3 linked regions of the Agarilytica rhodophyticola genome follow. The protein of the gene in region 1 interacts with the protein of each later gene in a pairwise test. Links are inferred from orthologs where the notes say so. Each region holds a gene or a part of one and is shown on either strand. Other genes may lie near its edges. The genes, in order: groL, aceE and grpE.

Evidence for each region.
Region 2: the proteins of groL (region 1) and aceE interact in binary tests that used the Escherichia coli proteins (3 or more experiments, as listed by UniProt). The link is inferred for Agarilytica rhodophyticola from one-to-one orthologs.
Region 3: the proteins of groL (region 1) and grpE interact in binary tests that used the Escherichia coli proteins (3 or more experiments, as listed by UniProt). The link is inferred for Agarilytica rhodophyticola from one-to-one orthologs.

What each region holds. Positions count from the first base shown.
Region 1 is NZ_CP020038.1:2,288,978-2,296,011, reverse strand. Bases 1,592-4,549 are described here. They hold groL (chaperonin GroEL), read right to left. Parts: upstream 3,915-4,549; coding sequence 2,268-3,914; downstream 1,592-2,267. Other genes in these bases: BVC89_RS09710 (FxsA family protein), read right to left, coding at 4,487-4,549; groES (co-chaperone GroES), read right to left, coding at 3,998-4,288; sodB (superoxide dismutase [Fe]), read right to left, coding at 1,592-1,924. In the rest of the region: BVC89_RS09730 (hypothetical protein), read right to left, coding at 228-974; more of sodB, read right to left, coding at 1,343-1,591; more of BVC89_RS09710, read right to left, coding at 4,550-4,915; BVC89_RS09705 (methyl-accepting chemotaxis protein), read right to left, coding at 5,094-6,773; BVC89_RS09700 (DUF481 domain-containing protein), read right to left, coding at 6,964-7,034.
Region 2 is NZ_CP020038.1:2,515,309-2,522,610, reverse strand. Bases 2,248-5,473 are described here. They hold aceE (pyruvate dehydrogenase (acetyl-transferring), homodimeric type), read right to left. Parts: upstream 5,100-5,473; coding sequence 2,448-5,099; downstream 2,248-2,447. Other genes in these bases: aceF (pyruvate dehydrogenase complex dihydrolipoyllysine-residue acetyltransferase), read right to left, coding at 2,248-2,427. Also shown: BVC89_RS10645 (OmpA family protein), read left to right, coding at 1-350; more of aceF, read right to left, coding at 517-2,247; BVC89_RS10630 (insulinase family protein), read right to left, coding at 5,565-7,302. UniProt on the Escherichia coli protein: Component of the pyruvate dehydrogenase (PDH) complex, that catalyzes the overall conversion of pyruvate to acetyl-CoA and CO(2).
Region 3 is NZ_CP020038.1:2,005,607-2,010,251, forward strand. What follows is about bases 1,717-4,645. They hold grpE (nucleotide exchange factor GrpE), read left to right. Parts: upstream 1,717-2,844; coding sequence 2,845-3,447; downstream 3,448-4,645. Other genes in these bases: recN (DNA repair protein RecN), read right to left, coding at 1,717-2,636; dnaK (molecular chaperone DnaK), read left to right, coding at 3,590-4,645. In the rest of the region: BVC89_RS08505 (outer membrane protein assembly factor BamE), read right to left, coding at 1-364; fur (ferric iron uptake transcriptional regulator), read left to right, coding at 446-853; more of recN, read right to left, coding at 966-1,716. UniProt on the Escherichia coli protein: Participates actively in the response to hyperosmotic and heat shock by preventing the aggregation of stress-denatured proteins, in association with DnaK and GrpE. It is the nucleotide exchange factor for DnaK and may function as a thermosensor.

The sequences.
Region 1 (7,034 bases):
TTTTGAGGAGCAGCACATGAGCCACCCTTCATAGAGGTAGAGCGTATTATTTCAGTTATACGGTACTCTCTAATTACAGATTATAGCGCTCTAATAATAGTAATTGAATTGTGGACTCAATACTTTCCATGTAAGAAAGGCTCGACGCCTTTCTTTTTTCTTTATCACTAAAGCCACATAGATGTGCAATTATGGCTTATTCAACAGCGGTAAGGCAGTATATATACCTAAGCACCACCCTTTAACTGCAGAAGCTGCTGGTTGACATTGCGTCTGAAGGCATCAATGGCCTCAATGGCTTGCTCATTAGTTTTAATACGACGTTCAAACTCTTTTTTAGATGTTTCCAAGCTATTGAGTTTATCGTTAATCAATTGAGCTTGCTTCACAATGGCTGCATTGTCATCTTCAATTGTCGTTAGCGATGACTGTTGAGCATCCACTAAATCACTGACCAATTTTAGATCAGCAATGATATCCTTGGTAGCTTTTTGTACCTTAGCATCGACACTGCTGCTAGCTGCTTTCGCCGTTTTTAAGGCGCTGGCAATATTCTTTTTATTGACTTCTATCGCTTTGCGGTTAGTATCATGGGAGACCCCCCATAGCTTACGAATCTCAGAGTCAGCCCACTTCAATTTCGCTTGCATCGCCTGGGTAGATATTTCCGACTCATCGCCAGACAGTTCAAACTTACCCTCTAAGTCCGCAATACGTTGATCCGAAATAATTTGTCGCTTTTGGGCTTCCATAAGCTGCCAATATAGGTAGCCCGCAGCACAACAGGCGACTAAGGCAATTAAAAACGCAAACACGGCCATCGTCGACTTGGCAGCAACAGGTTTTGCCGCTGGAGAATGAGCTGAACTGCGTTGTGCAGGTCTTGCCCGTTGATTGCCCATATTAGCTTGACGAGGGCTATCTTCTTTGGACGGGGAGTAGGATGAAATGGTTGGTTCTCTGCGCTCGCTCATGATTAACTAACTTGCATAATAGTAATGACGCGATGTTTCCGCTCTCGACCGGATACCTATTTTAGCTTGTTTGGCTTTGACAAATTTGACAAAGTGCAACAAAGTCGGGGGTAACATGAATCGGAGAAAAATACATCATGATTAATATAGGTCGGCAGTTTATCAAAAATTCCACCTGGATCTAACGTATTGCTCTCAAAAGGTGTGAAAACAGGCTAAAAGGTATGTAAAAAGGTGAATTGTGGTAGGTTTAACACGCAAGGAGTGTATTTTTATTAAGCAATCACTACCTGTAGAGCGTTCAGTAATTGCTGACAGCCATCCTTGGCCAGGTATTAAAGGCAATAGCACTTCAATCTCAGGAAGTCTTAGCCTAAGTTTTTGCTGGCAAAATCCCAGTTAACCAGAGCCCAAAAAGCTTCCATATAGGCAGGACGTGCGTTGCGATAGTCGATATAGTAAGCGTGCTCCCATAAATCAACCGTTAATAGCGGTGTTACATCACTATCGGTCAAAGGCGTCGCAGCATTAGATGTGTTAACGATAGCAACTGAGCCATCGGATTTTTTAACCAACCATGTCCATGAAGAGCCAAAGTTGTTAATCGCAGAGTTAGTAAACTCTTCTTTAAACTTCTCAAAAGATCCAAAAGCGCTGTTTATTGCATCAGCTAATGCACCTGAGGGCTCACCTCCTCCATTGGGGCTCAAGCAGTTCCAATAGAAAGTATGGTTCCAAATTTGCGCAGCATTGTTAAAAACACCACCAGACGATGTTTTAACAACTTCTTCAAGTGTTTTGCCCTCAAACTCAGTACCAGGAACCAAACCATTTAGCTTAGTCACGTAAGTTTGATGGTGCTTACCATAGTGGAAATCCAAAGTCTCAGCTGAGATATGAGGGGCAAGTGCATCTTTTGCATAAGGTAATTCGGGTAATTCAAAAGCCATAATCTAGGATTCCTTGAGGGTTAGTTTTTCGCAGTATAATACTGACGGTTAAAGGTATATTTAGCCAATTGTTTTCGCAAAGATTGATGATAAATTTCTGCAATGAAATATAAACGGCTCACGTACTATGGGAAAACATACGGCATATATTCGTAAATTTACGGATGTTTGGATTAAGCAAAATCTCTGCTTTTCAAATGCATAGAGCTATTTAACTATGGATTGAAATTAAAGGAAAGAGAGGATATTGCAAAACACCAGTGATCATACATCTGCAGCTATAAAAAAGCCTCTGCACCGAAAAGATACAGAGGCTTTTGGGAAAATATGCAGTAAGCAGCGTTTACATCATGCCGCCCATGCCACCCATTCCGCCCATGCCACCCATATCTGGAGCAGCTGGAGCGCCTTTCTCTTCTGGCTTATCAGCAACCATAGCTTCTGTAGTGATCATTAAGCCTGCGATAGAACCTGCAGCTTGTACAGCTGTGCGAGTTACTTTAGCAGGATCAAGAATACCCATAGCAATCATATCGCCGTACTCACCAGTACCTGCATTGTAACCAAAGTTACCTTCTTCCAAGCTTACTCGCTCCAATACCACAGCAGGCTCATCACCAGTGTTAGCAACGATTTGGCGAAGAGGAGCTTGTAATGCACGCAAGGCAGCGTTAATACCGTGGTTTTGGTCTTCGTTGTCACCTTTAAGGTCTGTAATAGCAGCGGCAGCGCGAACAAGTGCAACACCACCTCCAGGTACAACACCTTCTTCAACCGCAGCACGAGTTGCGTGTAAGGCATCTTCAACACGCGCTTTCTTCTCTTTCATTTCAACTTCGGTAGCAGCACCTACTTTGATCACAGCAACACCGCCGGCAAGTTTAGCAACACGCTCTTGAAGTTTTTCACGATCGTAATCAGAAGAGGTCTCTTCGATTTGCGCACGGATTTGAGCAACACGCGCTTGGATATCAGCCGCTTGACCAGCGCCGTCAACAATAACGCTGTTCTCTTTAGACATAGTAACGCGCTTGGCAGAACCTAGGTGCTCAAGAGTAGTATTTTCAAGATCCAAACCGACTTCTTCAGAAATAACAGTACCGCCAGTTAAGATAGCGATATCTTGCAACATAGCTTTACGACGGTCGCCGAAGCCTGGTGCTTTACATGCAGCTACTTTAACAATACCGCGCATATTGTTGACAACCAAGGTCGCCAATGCTTCACCTTCAACATCTTCTGCGATGATAATGAGAGGCTTACCCGCTTTTGCTACGGCTTCAAGCGTTGGCAATAATTCGCGAATGTTAGAAATTTTCTTATCAACTAATAAGATGAATGGGCTTTCAAGCTCAACAGACATATTTTCTTGATTAGTGACAAAGTAAGGAGAAAGATAACCACGATCGAACTGCATACCTTCAACAACATCCAGTTCATTTTCAAGGCTATTACCTTCTTCAACAGTGATAACACCTTCTTTACCCACTTTTTCCATCGCACTTGCAATGATTTCACCTACGTGAGAATCAGAGTTAGCAGAAATAGTACCTACTTGGGCAATAGATTTTCCGTCTTCACATGGTTGAGCGATAGACTTAACATGTTCAACAGCTGCGGCAACTGCCTTGTCGATACCACGCTTAAGATCCATTGGGTTCATGCCAGCAGCAACAGACTTAAGGCCTTCATTAACAATCGCCTGTGCAAGTACAGTTGCAGTGGTAGTACCGTCACCGGCATCATCAGAAGCTTTAGAAGCCACTTCTTTAACCATCTGCGCACCCATGTTTTGGTACTTGTCTTCTAGCTCAATTTCTTTAGCAACAGAAACACCGTCTTTAGTCACGGTCGGTGCGCCAAAAGATTTATCCAAAACAACATTGCGACCTTTAGGGCCTAAAGTGGTCTTCACCGCATCCGCCAGAACGTTTACGCCTTCTAACATCAGCTGACGTGCATCATCACCAAACTTTACAATTTTCGCCATAGTAATAATTCCTTACTAAACCTTACTAAATTTTGCTTCGACTGAATAATATAGTTCAGTCATTAGAATCAATAGATCAATACTTATTCAACTATCGCTTTAATATCGCTTTCGCTGAGGATTACCAATTCCTCGCCATCGATTTCGATAGTGTCACTACCGGCATATTTGCCAAAAACTACGATGTCACCTTCTTTTACGTCAACTGGGCGCGTTTCACCGCTATCCAATACGCGGCCTGAGCCCACGGCAACTACTACACCTTGATTTGGCTTCTCTTTAGCAGAACCAGGTAATACGATACCACCAGCAGTAGTTTCTTCTTCTTCCTTGCGGCGAACCACAACACGATCGTGTAAAGGACGAATTTTCATTGATGTTTCTCCCAATAGCGTTTTCACATCTTTAAGTTCAATTTCGAACCGGTTTATCTCACAAACCTCTCAGTTTATACCGAGAAATTCATTACATTTTGAGGAGGGAAGTAAAGCCCTTCCGCTCGTGTTCCCAACAATGGGTCTGCTTTCTAGAATTTCAACACCTTAAAATAGATATTTTTTACAAATATGGCACTATTCTTCACGTTTAAATTCACCATCGATTGTTTCATGGTGTTGTGAAGGAGTTTTCATCTGCTTTGCTACCACGTAAGGCTTAAAAACTTTCATTCCCATACCAATAACAAATTGCCTTGTGAAAGGAATTAAACAGCAAAAGCCGAGAGCATCAGTGACAAATCCCGGGGTTAACAGCAATGCTCCTCCAACAGCTAAGAAGATACCTTCAACCATCTCACTAAGGGGCAGTTCACCAGAGTGCATTTTCTGCTGTGCGCGCAAAATAGTACTCAAGCCCTGCCTACGAAGCATGGCCACACCAACCACAGCGGTTAAAAATACTAAACCAACTGTAGGAAAAACCCCGATGACACCACCAACTTTGATCAAGACGACCATTTCCAAAATTGGCATTACGACAAAAAGTAAAACGATAGGATGCAAGAGCAGTCACCTTTATTAAAGTGTTGCTCTTTACATGGGGGCAAAGTTGGCCATAGCAAGTGCTAAGTATTGGAGATTACGTGCTGGGCATGAAAGCTCAGAGGCAAAACGACAAGTATATAAAGCTTTTATTGATAGACATCCCTAAAATAAATTTTATTGCAATACCACTCTCAACTCATACTTTAAATTGTCCGACTACATCGTCGAGTTCTTGAGTTTTACTGGTTAACAGGTGATAGCCTTGACCATTTTGATCTGCCACTTCTGACATCTTAGTTACATGCCCTGAGATAGCCGCAATACGCTGATTGATCTCATCACTAGCTCGCTGCTGTTCTATAGCGGAATGTGCAATCTGAGAGTTCATATCACTAATCGTCTGTACTGCACCGGAAATAGTATCCAAAGCCTGTGAAGTCTCCTGTACCCGCTGCTCTGCGGTTGCACTTTTGCCAGTGCTAACTTCCATTACAGACACTGCCGCTTTAGACCCCTCTTGCAGCTTACCAATCATCTGCTTGATCTCTTCCGTACTCTGGCGGGTTTTACTGGCGAGACTGCGTACTTCATCCGCCACCACAGCAAATCCTCTCCCCTGCTCCCCTGCGCGAGCGGCCTCAATAGCAGCATTTAGTGCAAGCAAGTTAGTTTGCTCAGCGATAGTTTCAATGACCTGGAGGATGCCACTGATATTGTCCACTTCACTACCAACTCCCGCAATCACCTCTTGCGCACGATTAATTTCACTGACAAGTTCGGACATTGCCACACTGCTGGCTTTTACCGTCTCCAGCCCATTAAGCCGACTCTCGTCTGCCTGCTTGGCGGCATCAGAAGCCCGCTCTGAACTACTGGCGACAACTGTTGCAGTCTCTGCCATTTGTGCAACGGCATTGGCAACTAGGTCAGATTCGGAGTGCTGTTGGTTGGTCACATCAGAAATGGTATCGGCGCGATCAGCCATGGTACTGGTTTCATTTTTCACATCCTGCGCCACGGTTTTTACCTTAGAGATAATATCTTGCAAGGCATGTAGTAAAGAGTTTAGGTTAGTAGCTAAGCAACCTATTTCATGTTGATCTTTAGATTTAATCCGCTGTGTTAAGTCGCCACCGCCTGCGGCTAGTTTTTGGATGGAATCACTGATACCCAAAATAGGGTTGATAATGGAGCCTTTTACAAAATAGCCGACGATACCAGCACAGAGCGCCAACAAAACGGTGATGATGACCATCGACATAATGATGTCTTGTCGCGCGGCATCGATGTCATCTCTTACTGTTTGTACAGTCGCATCCACATCGTCGATATAAAAACCTGTCCCAACCATCATATTCCAATTGGGAAAGTAAGTTGAGAAAGACAACTTGGGCAGAGGTGTTTTCTCTCCTAAACGAGGGAAATGGTACTGTACAAATTCATTGCCATCACCAAAGCCATTTTTCTTGCCCGCACTGACCAGATCACGAATTAAATATACGTTATTAACATCTTTTAAATCCCAATAGCTATTACCTACACCGGCGGTGTTGCTACCATTAAAAATTCTTACACCTGTATCTGAGTACCCAAAGATATAGCCACCTCCGGGGTAGCTAATTTCTCTCATATACTTGATCGCCTCTTCCGCTGGCAAACCTTGGTCGTAAATGGGTTTCACAGCCGTCACTACAACGTTCATTAGTGCCTTTAAAACTTCGCGCTTTTCTGCAAGTAGCAAGTCTTGTGTACGTTCGACCTGAACACTATTAAGCTGGGCAGTGCTGCGGATCATCACGCCAATCATAACTATGGATAGCATTAAAACAGGAAGTAAGGTTAAACTCAGCAACTTGTTCTTAATTGATAAAGACATAGTGTTTCTTGCCCAGGTAAATAGATATCATATGTACTATGATAGTCGATAAAACCAGATAATCATTGTTGGCATGGTAATTTATAGCCGGCAGAGCACCGTACAAATTATTGATAAATAAGGCATTTAGCCATTGGCAACGAAGTGAAACCTTCATTGTAGCGGGCAGCTTTAAAAAGGCTCAATCAGGCTACCATTGATAGCCTACGCCAAAACGTAAAGTGGTATCTTCTTGCACTAACCCTTCGGCGGCAACATTAT
Region 2 (7,302 bases), 230 kb from region 1 along the record:
AAGTGATGTTTCCTACGGGCGGTGATGAAATCTCATTCCAAGATAGCCAACGTATTTCTTCTTTGGTGGGTTATCTGAAAGAAAACCCCGAATTACACGTGCGTCTAGATGGCCATGCAGACCCCAGAGGCACAGATGAGTACAACAATGTTTTATCCGCCGAACGGGCCAAAGCTGTAGCCACTGCCCTAACTGATGAAGGCATTGCAGAAGATCGTATAGAAGTTCACTCACACGGCTCTCAATTTGCCATTTCGGCCATGCCTAACCTAGATCAACACGCCTTTCAAAGACGAGTGAAAATCGAAGTGTATAACAAAGATCAAGAGCAGTTTGCGGCGGCTAACTAACGAATACAAGGACTCAGGAAAGCGACACCCACAGGAATGTGAGACAAGGACGTTGAAAGAGGGACATTACAAGACGGAATTTCGGCCAGTAAGTACACCATCCTGAGAGTTAGCCCAACATATGTTGGGCTTTTTTTATCCGCAAAATGGTGCTCAAAAGAAAAGCTTACAATGACAAGCGACGAATGTCTGAGAGTAAGGACACTAGATAAGTAAAGAAACGCCCAGCATCTGCGCCGTTAATCGCACGGTGGTCATAAGACAAAGATAGAGGTAGCATTTGGCGGGGAGTAAAGTCCTTACCATTCCATACAGGCTGCATCGAAGCTTTAGAAACTCCAAGAATAGCCACTTCCGGTGCATTAACGATAGGGGTAAAACCTGTTCCACCTATTGCACCCAAGCTAGAAATAGTAAAGCAGCCGCCTTGCATTTCATTTGGCATCAGTTTGCCATCACGTGCTTTCTTAGCCAGCGCGTTGGATTCTTCCGCCAATTGGAATAGACCTTTTTTATCCACATCTTTGACCACGGGAACCATCAAGCCATTTGGCGTCGCCACAGCGATACCGATATGAACATATTTCTTCTTAACAATATGCTCACCGTCAGCGTGCAATGAAACGTTAAAACTCTCTTCGTGCTTCAGAGCAGCAGCACATGCTTTTAACAAGAAAGGTAAAGGTGTTAACTTCACTCCTGCCTTTTCTGCCTCAGCTTTCATGCCTTTGCGGAAAGCTTCCATATCGGTGATATCGGCATCGTCAAACTGCGTTACATGAGGCACATTCAACCAGCTACGCAGCATATTAGCGGCTGTAACCTTATGAATTTTACTCATTTTAACGGTTTCAACTTCACCAAATTTGGCAAAATCTATTTCTGGAATAGCAGGAATGCCTGTGCCGCTGGTTAGGCTTGCGCCTGCACTAGCAGCCGGTTTTCTAGTCATGACACCTTTAACGAAAGCTTTAACATCATCCTTGGAGATACGACCTCGCGCTCCCGTCGCTTGTACTTCTCCCAAGTTTACCCCCAGCTGGCGGGCAAGCTTACGCACTGCCGGACCGGCATAAACTGAGCTGCCTGAGCTTTCAATATCTTGTGGCAGCAACTGATTAGTCGTCTGGGGTTTTGCCGGTTTTTTAGCTGGTGCTGGCGCTGAGACAGGCTCTGGTTCAGCGGGTGCAGCTTGCTCTTGGACAACCGGTGCAGCACCGGCAACTTCCAGGGTTAACACGGCCGTGCCTTCGGATGCTTTATCGCCCTCTTTAATAGCAAGCTTAGTCACCTTACCAGAGGCAGGTGCGGGTACTTCCATTGAGGCTTTATCACTCTCTAAAACAATAATGGAATCGCCTTCACTCACTTCATCGCCAACAGCAACGCAGACTTCGATCACATCCACGTCCTCTGCACCACCAATATCAGGCACACTAACATCCATAGAAGCTGATGCACCTGAGGGCGCAGCGGCAACAGGTGCAGGAGCACTATCCGCCGCAGGTGCTGGCGCTACAGTGCCACCACCTTGAGTTTCCAATACCAATACTGCATCGCCTTCAGAAACTTTCATTCCTTCTTTCAATGCAATACTTACCACTTTACCGCCCGTTGGAGCAGGCACTTCCATGGAAGCTTTATCACTCTCAAGTACGATAATAGAATCGCCCTCGGCAACGGTATCGCCAATGGCAACACATATTTCGATCACGTCCACACCTTCGGCACCGCCTATATCAGGCACTGCTACAGGTGTTTGCTCAGTGGCGCTAGAAGCTGCCGCCGGAGCACTTTCGACAGGCGCGGCTTGAGTTGCAGGAGCCGCATCTTCAGCACCACCTACTTCAATTTCTAACACCGCTGAGCCTTCTGATACCTGATCACCTTCTTTAACAAGAACATTGATCACTTTACCTGCAACCGGCGACGGAATATCCATCGATGCTTTATCCGATTCCAAAGTAATTAGAGGATCATCAACCGCTATCACATCTCCAGGTGCGACCGAAATCTCGATTACATCTACATTTTCCGCCCCGCCAATATCGGGTACAGGGACTGTTTGCTTAGCCACTGAAAAATTCTCCTAGTAAGTTAACAGGTCGTTGGATCGGTTTTTTCTGAGTCGATGCCATATTTTTTAAGCGCTTCGGCAACGTCTTTACTGTCTATCTTGCCTTCATCAGCAAGAGCCTTGAGTGCAGCAACAGTAACAAAGTAGCGATCCACCTCAAAGAATTTACGTAGTTTTGAGCGCGTGTCACTGCGGCCAAACCCGTCAGTTCCTAAGACAGAATAATTACCTGGAATATAGGCACGCAATTGTTCTGCATAGCTCTTCATATAATCGGTAGAAATGATGAAAGGACCATCACTAGATTCCAATTGCTCAGTAATATACGCTTTGCGTGGTGTTTGGGTTGGATTGAGTAAATTCCAACGAGACGCACGCTGACCATCGCGAGCCAGCTCATTAACACTGGTAACACTCCATATATCGGACTCAACACCCCAATCTTCTCGCAATAACTCCGCGGCGGCTTCCACTTCACGCAAAATCGTACCGGCACCCATCAACTGTACACGTTTTTTCTTAGTGCTTTTCTTACCAGCCTTCAATTGATAGATACCTTTAATAATGCCTTCTTCGGCACCAATAGGCATATCGGGATGCTGATAGTTTTCATTCATAGTAGTGATGTAATAAAAACAATTTTCCTTGTCTTCATACATACGACGCAAACCATCCTGAATAATCACTGCCAATTCGAAACCATAAGTGGGATCGTAAGAGTGACAATTAGGAATAGTATTAGCCATTAAATGACTGTGGCCATCTTGGTGCTGCAGACCTTCACCATTTAAGGTGGTTCTACCCGAAGTTGCACCGATCAAGAAACCTCGGGCTTGAATATCTCCAGCTAGCCATGCCAAATCACCGATACGCTGAAAACCAAACATTGAATAGTATATATAAAATGGCACCATGGCCTTTTTATAAGTGCTATAGGCAGTCGCACAGGCAACCCAAGCAGACATAGCGCCAGCTTCGTTAATACCTTCTTCCAGAATTTGGCCTTTCTTATCTTCCTTGTAGTACATGATTTGATCACGATCATGTGGCGTATATTTTTGACCTTGGGAGGAATAAATGCCCAATTGCCTAAACATGCCTTCCATACCAAAGGTGCGTGCTTCATCAGGAACGATGGGCACAACACGGTCGCCCATATTTTTATCTTTCACTAAAGTGGAGATAAATCTTACAAAGGCCATGGTGGTGGATATTTCGCGATCACCGGTGGACTTCATCAATGCTTTGAAGGCATCCAGTTTAGGTATCTGTAGCGCATCGAAATCCGATACTCGAGAAGGCACATAACCACCCAGTGTTTGACGGCGGCTTTGCATATACTTCATTTCTGGGGAGTCGGGAGATGGGCGGTAATAAGGAACGTTTTTCAAGTCTTCGTCAGCAACTGGAATACCAAAGCGATCGCGGAATTTCTTCAAGCTCTCAATATCCAGCTTCTTCACAGAGTGAGTAATGTTGGCGGACTCACCTGCTGCGCCAAGACCATAGCCTTTAACTGTCTGCGCAAGAATTACAGTAGGTTGCTTTTTATGCGCCGATGCTTCTGCATATGCTGCGTAAACTTTCTGCGGGTCATGACCACCACGGTTAAGCGCCATAATTTCATCATCAGTATAATCCTTAACCAACTCTAGCAACTCAGGATACTTACCGAAGAAATGCTTACGAGTGTAGGCACCGCCATTGGCTTTATAGTTCTGCAACTCGCCATCGAGCACTTCATCCATACGTTTTTGCAGTAAGCCTGTTGTATCTTTTTGCAACAACTCATCCCAAAGACTGCCCCACAACACTTTAATAACGTTCCAGCCAGCGCCACGGAAGATCCCTTCAAGTTCCTGGACAATTTTGCCATTACCACGTACCGGACCGTCCAACCGCTGTAAATTACAGTTGATCACAAAAATCAGATTTTCAAGCTGCTCGCGTCCAGCAAGGGAAATTGCACCTAAAGTTTCAGGTTCATCACATTCACCATCCCCTAAAAACGCCCATACTTTACGGTCGCCACGGGGTAAGCCGCGGGCAGACATATAGCGCATAATGTTAGCCTGATAGATAGCTTGGATAGGACCTAGCCCCATGGATACAGTAGGAAACTGCCAGTAATCAGGCATTAGCCATGGGTGAGGATAAGAAGATAAACCACCGCCATCTACCTCACGCCTAAAGTTATCCAATTGATCCTCAGATAAACGGCCTTCAAGGAAGGAGCGCGCGTAGATACCTGGTGAAATATGGCCCTGAAAATAAATCAAGTCACCTAATTGGTCATCACTATCAGCACGGAAGAAATGGTTAAACCCTACTTCATACAACGTAGCAGAAGAAGAGAATGACGAAATGTGTCCACCCAAACCCTCATCATTATCATTTGCGCGCATTACCATCGCCATAGCATTCCAGCGCACCAAAGAGCGGATCTTGCGCTCTAAATGTTCATCCCCAGGATGACGCTTTTCAGCACTAACCGGAATAGTATTACTATAAGGTGTCGTAATAGCTGACGGTAAACCAACACCTGCTTTAGTCGCAATATTTGCTAATTGGATCAAAAGATAAGATGCACGTTCAGGTCCGTTATGACGAATTACCGATTCAAGTGCTTCTACCCACTCTTGGGTTTCTAGAGCATCAGATTCCTCTAGCATTTAGGGCCTCCTCAGTAGTGCCGCATAGAACTGTTGTACGGCGGTATTAAACGAATAAACAAAATCGTATAGAGAAATGGTATGAACCACTCCCGCATAAATAAAATTTGATGGATAATTTCGAAGGTTTCTTTCAATCGTCAATAGTGTTTTATATATGTACTCGTCTTCTGGAACCTACAATGTTTGCTTTGTTACATATGTATCTTTCTTGTTCGTACATATGCTTTTCACTAAGCATCTAAGTAATAACATCTAATGTTTTATTTAACTGTGGCCACCATTTGCAGATATTGTTGAACGCTGTGTCAAAATGATGTCTGACATATACACTCATTTAAATTGACATAATAGAGCAATAGAATTGTCACGATTCTACACACATGCAAATAAACTTTCCACCCTACTTTTTAGCTGCAACGCAGCAATTACGGGGGCTGTAGCGCAAGATGCATCATGTTACTTTCAATCGTAAGTGTAACTTAACATATGATCTTTAAATTTTTTGTAGTCTTTAATGCCTTTTGCAGAAGGGTCGAATGTTGCTGCAGGAATCTCTTTATTACTCGCCACAAAAATCATATCCGCACCATTTTTGATCAGCATATCGTCATACAATTGATCAATTTCTCCGCGGGTAATATTTTCAATCACGGCTATCAACCGTTTGCGCTCATCAAAGGAAAAATCTTTATCTAAAATACTTGCCCAATAGTGATTCGCCCATTCACCTTGATTCTTAGCCTGCTCTTTTAGCTCGATAACCAGTGCATTTTTATCCCTCGCGAAATTTTTAAATATTTCATTTTTACTATTTTTAAAAAAATCTAACATGCGCTGATAAATTTGGTATGGTGAATATTGTGGCGACTGCACTACCGCAGCAATACCCGGCACATCGCGTAAGGTATAATTGGCACTTTGTACAATATAACCAAGTTGTTGTTGTGTCCTTAATGTTTGATAAAAGGGTGATGACATCATTTGTTGTAAAATTAAAACCTTGGCTTGTTCTTCAATGGAGTCATCGCGCCCTTGTAAGTAAATTGCAGCGACACTCTCCTGTGAATCAACCACCAAAGATTTAACAAATAATGGCGCTTGAGACAAATTCACTACCTTACTCTTCTCTAACACGTGCTGATCTTTCTTTTTTAATATCTTCCTTAAGCCTGAGAAATATTTTTTGGCGTCTTTTTCACGAAAGTTACCATATACGAGAGCTTCTAACTGAGCATCATCAAATAAATTTTCAGACAGCTCAATAAAACGTTTTTTAGTCAATTTATCGAGGGCGACTTCCAAATCCTGACTCGACCAATAGGGAGAATAAAGCACAGAAGGCACATCACGAAAAACTTGTGCATAGACTTTATCGTATCGACGATTGCGTTGAATTCGCAATAACTCTTCCCGAACATCATCAAAGTAGGCATCTATCATTTTAAGCCGATATTTTTTACTGCGATTAAAGTTTCGGATCACTTTCAATACACGGCTAGACAATTCAGGTAAAGAAGCGTTATAGCCATAAAAATCTAAATCTATGCCTTTAGCTGTAGCATTTAATGAATAAGACAAACCAGCCAAAGAGGCATTGTAGCTGAGTTTATTTAGAGCATCTTTAATAATTTTTGCGAAGATATCGAGCGTTACACTCAACTCAGGGGAATGAGTTGCTGTAGGCAAGAGAAAACGAGAACTCACAAAGCCTTTTGGAATACTATAAATATTGTCATTTAAAAACCAACCCTGCACTCCATCACGCTGATAAATTAATTGCGGTATATTTTCTTTAGCTTGCGCAAAGCTCTCTTCATAAATAGTAAAATTACTCGGAACAAACGGGTTTGCTTTAGGCAAGTCCATTTGTTTTTTTAATTTTTTATAGGTGGCAACACTTGGGCCTTCAAGTGTAAGTTTGTGACTACGAAACTCAGCCTTTTTTACAGTTGAATGGTTTTCTAAATGTTGAGAGGTGTTATTAGTGATTACACGATAAGGCGCTTGATAGAATTCACTTTCTTTATCGGCAATTGTTTCGGGTGCAACAATTACGGTTAACATATTATTGACATTGAGTTCACCCAGGTAACGGCGAATAAGCACCTCATCAAATTTGTCCCAATTATAGTTGTACCAAAAAATTTTATTCGCCGTTGTCTCATGTAAATCACGAGCAAGACGGCTAACTTCTCTTATG
Region 3 (4,645 bases), 280 kb from region 1 along the record:
GCTCTTTCTCTACTTGTTTGTTTATGGGGGTGTAGTCACCTTCCCAATGAGTTAAGCGATCATCTTTAAAATAGACTATAAAATGATTAGCGCTGATTTCTGTATCGCCTCGCTTGACGTTATAAAAATAGTCCCAGCGATCAGCGTTGAAGGTATCCTCAATCATAGGAGTCCCCATAATAAAACGCACTTGACGTTTGGTGAGTCCTTCTTTGAGCTGAGTAATCATATCCTCTTCGAGGTAGTTTCCTTGCTGGATAGGTATTCGATAAACACCGGGAAATTTTAACGATGAACATGCACCTAGTAGAGATAAACAAATAGTTAAAATAAATAGGTACAGAGTTTTTGACAGTTTTTGCATGGTTAGGGGTTTCCGAATACTTCAATGGCAGGGATAATACCGATCTTATTGCAACCTGAGAAGCCCCTGGAGAACTAACTAATGGCTGTAGAAAATCAAGAGCTAAGAAAAGCTGGACTCAAAGTTACTTTACCTAGGGTTAAGATCCTTCAAATTCTAGAAAATTCCCAACAGAGGCATTTGAGTGCAGAAGATGTATATAAAGCCTTACTTGATGCGGGTGAAGATGTTGGATTAGCTACTGTTTATCGCGTATTGACGCAATTTGAGAGCGCTGGCTTGGTTGTGAGGCACAATTTTGATGGTGGCCACTCTGTATTTGAGCTTGAGCGCGGTGAGCATCATGACCATATGGTATGTGTGGAAACAGGTAAAGTCATAGAGTTTCACGACGAGCAAATTGAAGCCTTGCAAGAAAAAATTGCTGACGAACATGGCTACGAAATTACAGGCCATGATTTAGTGCTTTATGTGAAGCCCAAGGTGTAAATTGAGTTTTTAGTATTATTTTTAGGGCTGAAAAGCCCTAATTTTTGTAGTGAAAATATCTGTTATTATTATAGTCTTTAGTAATTGGCCTTTCTTACTAAAGATATATGCTTTAAGTATCTGAAGTAGCTGCCTTTAACATCTGTTTTGCGTGTGCCAATGATTGTTTGGATTCCACACTGCCCCCCATCATTCTGGCAATTTCAATAATCTTCTCGTCGCCTTGCAATACTTCCAATGAGGATGAGGCCTGTTTTTTAGTTACATGTTTTTCCACGCGATAATGATGGTGCGCCTTACTGGCGACCTGAGCCAGATGAGTTACACAAAAAATTTGCCCCTTACTTCCAAGCTCTCTCAACATATTGCCAATCACATCTCCTGTAGTTCCACCAATACCTACATCGATCTCGTCGAATACTAGTGTGGGGGTGGTGGAGGTCTGTGCGGTTACCACTTGAATTGCCAGGCTCACTCTGGATAGTTCGCCACCAGAAGCTACCTTTTGCAGGGGTTGAGGTGCTTGGCCAGGGTTAGTACTAATAAGAAACTCAATCTTTTCATTTCCATGTTTTGAGGGTTCTTCAGCCTTTTCAAGGGCGACCTTGAGCTTTGCGCTTGCCATAGCAAGGGAAGCAAATTTCTTGTTCACGGCAGATGCGAGTTTTGTTGAGGCTCTTTGGCGTTTTTGGGAAAGTTTGCCAGCTAAGGCATCATAGTGTTCACGCTGTTCTGAGACTTCTTGCTCAAGTGTTGCCAGTAATTCGTCACCACTCTGTAATTTACTGAGTTCTTCCGCCAAACTGTGGTGTAGGTGGCTAAGTTGATCGGGTGCTACGCGGTGTTTGCGGGCGATTTCATAAATACTATTTAAGCGCTGATCCACATGATGCAGGCGGGCAGGATCTTGGTTGTTATCATCGAGGTAACGGGAAATATCAGATTGAGCTTCTTCGATACTGATGAGGGCAGTTTGTAGTAAATTATCTACCTCCGCTAAAGTCTCTGGCTTTTCGGTTAGTTCATTGAATAAGCGAATGGCTTGTGCCATACGATCTTTTAGCCCAACACCATCGCTATCACAGATATCGATAATACTTTGGCAGTGTTGTTGTGTGCTTTCAGCGCTGCTTAAAATGCGTTGTTCTCGTTCCAGTTCTTCCAGCTCATTTTCCTGCAGGTCTAATTGGTTCAGCTCGTCCACTTGGTAACTCAGCAGTTGAAAACGCGCATCAATTTCTTCACCCTGATGCTGCGCTTGTTGCAAACGCTCATAGGCATTTTGCCAGAGGTAATAAGCGTGTTTAACATCCTGAGAGAGTTGAGAAGCATTGGCAAAGTCGTCCACAAGCCGCCTGTGAGTTTGCGGCATCAATAGGGACTGGTGTTCATGTTGACTGTGAATATCGATTAAGCGTTCTCCGAACGAGCGCAGCTGCTGGAGGGTGACTGTTTGCCCATTAATGTAAGCCCTTGAGCGTCCTTCTTTAGTGATGACACGCCTTAGAATACATTCGTCACCCTGTTCTAGGTCATTTTCTCGCAGCCATTTTTGGGCAAAGCGCAGGGTGGAGATATCAAAACTGGCATGAATATCGGCGCGTTCGCATCCGGCCCTAACCTTACTGCCATCACTGCGGTCGCCCAATGTGAGGCCAAGAGCACCCAGCATAATAGACTTACCTGCGCCGGTTTCTCCGGTAATCGCTGTGAGCCCTTCGTGTAACTCTATGTCGAGTTGATCCACCAAAGTAAAGTCTTTTACGTGCATGTGTGTCAGCATTCTAGAGGCCTCGAAATAGTACAATCTATGTTAATTTATACAGTATATTTGTATTTTTATCCAGTATCATGAGTGAAAATTAGCAACTTTTTACTCTTGAATCGATGTCCATTGCCCCCATATTTGCGGTCAATCGATATTAAAGTTGTGGCTCTTGAGCTCAAGTGTCACGTTGGTAAACCAATTAAGAATTCAAACGGAGATAACTGTGGGCAACGAACACCAACCTGATAATAATCCAGTAGAAGAGTTGGGTGATGATCAAGTGACTATCGATAGTGATAATACAGCAAGCGATAGCCAAGAAAATATGACGCAAGGTTCGCCTGATCAGAGTGCATCCGATTTGGCTGCTAAAGTTGAGTCGTTGGAAGCTGAATTAGCGAAAGCACAAGAACAGGCTTTGCGCGCAACTGCCGAGATGCAAAATATTCGTCGCCGTGCCGAGCAAGATGTAGAGAAAGCGCATAAGTTTGGTGTTGAGCGTTTTGTTAATGATGTGCTGCCCGTTGCCGACAACCTTGAACGAGCTATTGAGGCTGCTTCTGCAGAAGGCGCAGATATCAAGGCTGTGGTTGAGGGTGTCGAGTTAACTCTTAAAACTTTAGTGGATGGCTTTGCTCGCAATAAAGTTGAGCCAGTTGATCCTGAGGGCGAGCCCTTTAATCCTGAGTATCATCAGGCGATGTCGATGGTGCCTAACCCAGATGTTGAGCCAAATACCGTGCTCAATGTCTTCCAAAAAGGGTACACCTTAAATGGCCGCTTAGTGCGTCCGGCTATGGTCGTGGTTTCTAAGGCCGATAGCTAAATCTTAGTGAAAAGACCCTTGAAAACATAGGTCTAGAACAAATATTAACAGTTAAGAGAATTGTGACAGGCTTTGATAAAGCTGACACATTAATAAATTTTTGGCCTGACAGGCAAAATTAAGAGTAATTGGAGAAATTTCAATGGGCAAAATTATTGGTATTGATTTGGGTACAACGAATTCATGTGTATCTGTATTGGAAGGCGGTAAAGCCAAGGTTATTGAAAACTCAGAAGGCGATCGTACTACTCCTTCTATTGTTGCGTTCACAGATGATAATGAAATTTTGGTTGGCCAAAGTGCTAAGCGCCAAGCAGTAACCAACCCTACAAATACCTTGTTTGCTGTTAAACGTCTTATCGGTCGCAAGTTTACCGACGACGTTGTTCAAAAAGATATTTCCATGGTGCCCTATACCATTTCTAAAGCAGATAACGGTGATGCATGGGTTGAAGCGAAAGGTGAGCAAAAAGCCCCACCGCAAATTTCAGCTGAAGTATTGAAGAAAATGAAGAAAACAGCTGAAGAGTACTTAGGTGAGACTATTTCTGAAGCTGTTATTACTGTGCCTGCTTACTTTAATGACTCTCAACGTCAAGCAACTAAAGATGCCGGTAAAATTGCAGGCTTAGATGTTAAGCGTATTATCAATGAGCCAACGGCAGCGGCACTTGCCTATGGTATGGATAAAGCAAAAGGCGATCGCACCATTGCCGTATATGACTTAGGTGGTGGTACTTTTGATATTTCCATCATTGAAATTGCAGATGTTGATGGCGAGCATCAATTTGAAGTGTTATCTACTAATGGCGATACGTTCTTAGGCGGTGAAGACTTCGACCTACGCCTAATTGAATACTTAGCGGATGACTTCAAAAAGACAAATGGTATTGATTTGCATAACGACCCACTTGCCTTACAGCGTTTGAAAGAAGCCGCTGAGAAAGCAAAAATCGAGTTGTCCTCTAGCCAGCAGACAGAAGTTAACTTGCCTTATATTACTGCTGACGCAAGTGGTCCTAAGCATTTAGTGGTGAAATTAACGCGCGCTAAGCTTGAATCATTGGTAGAAGATTTGGTTCAGCGTTCTCTTGATCCATTAAAAATTGCACTTAACGATGCCGATCTTTCTGTCAACGATATCGATGATGTGATTCTTGTGGGCGGCCAAACGCGTATGCCGATGGTTCAACAGAAA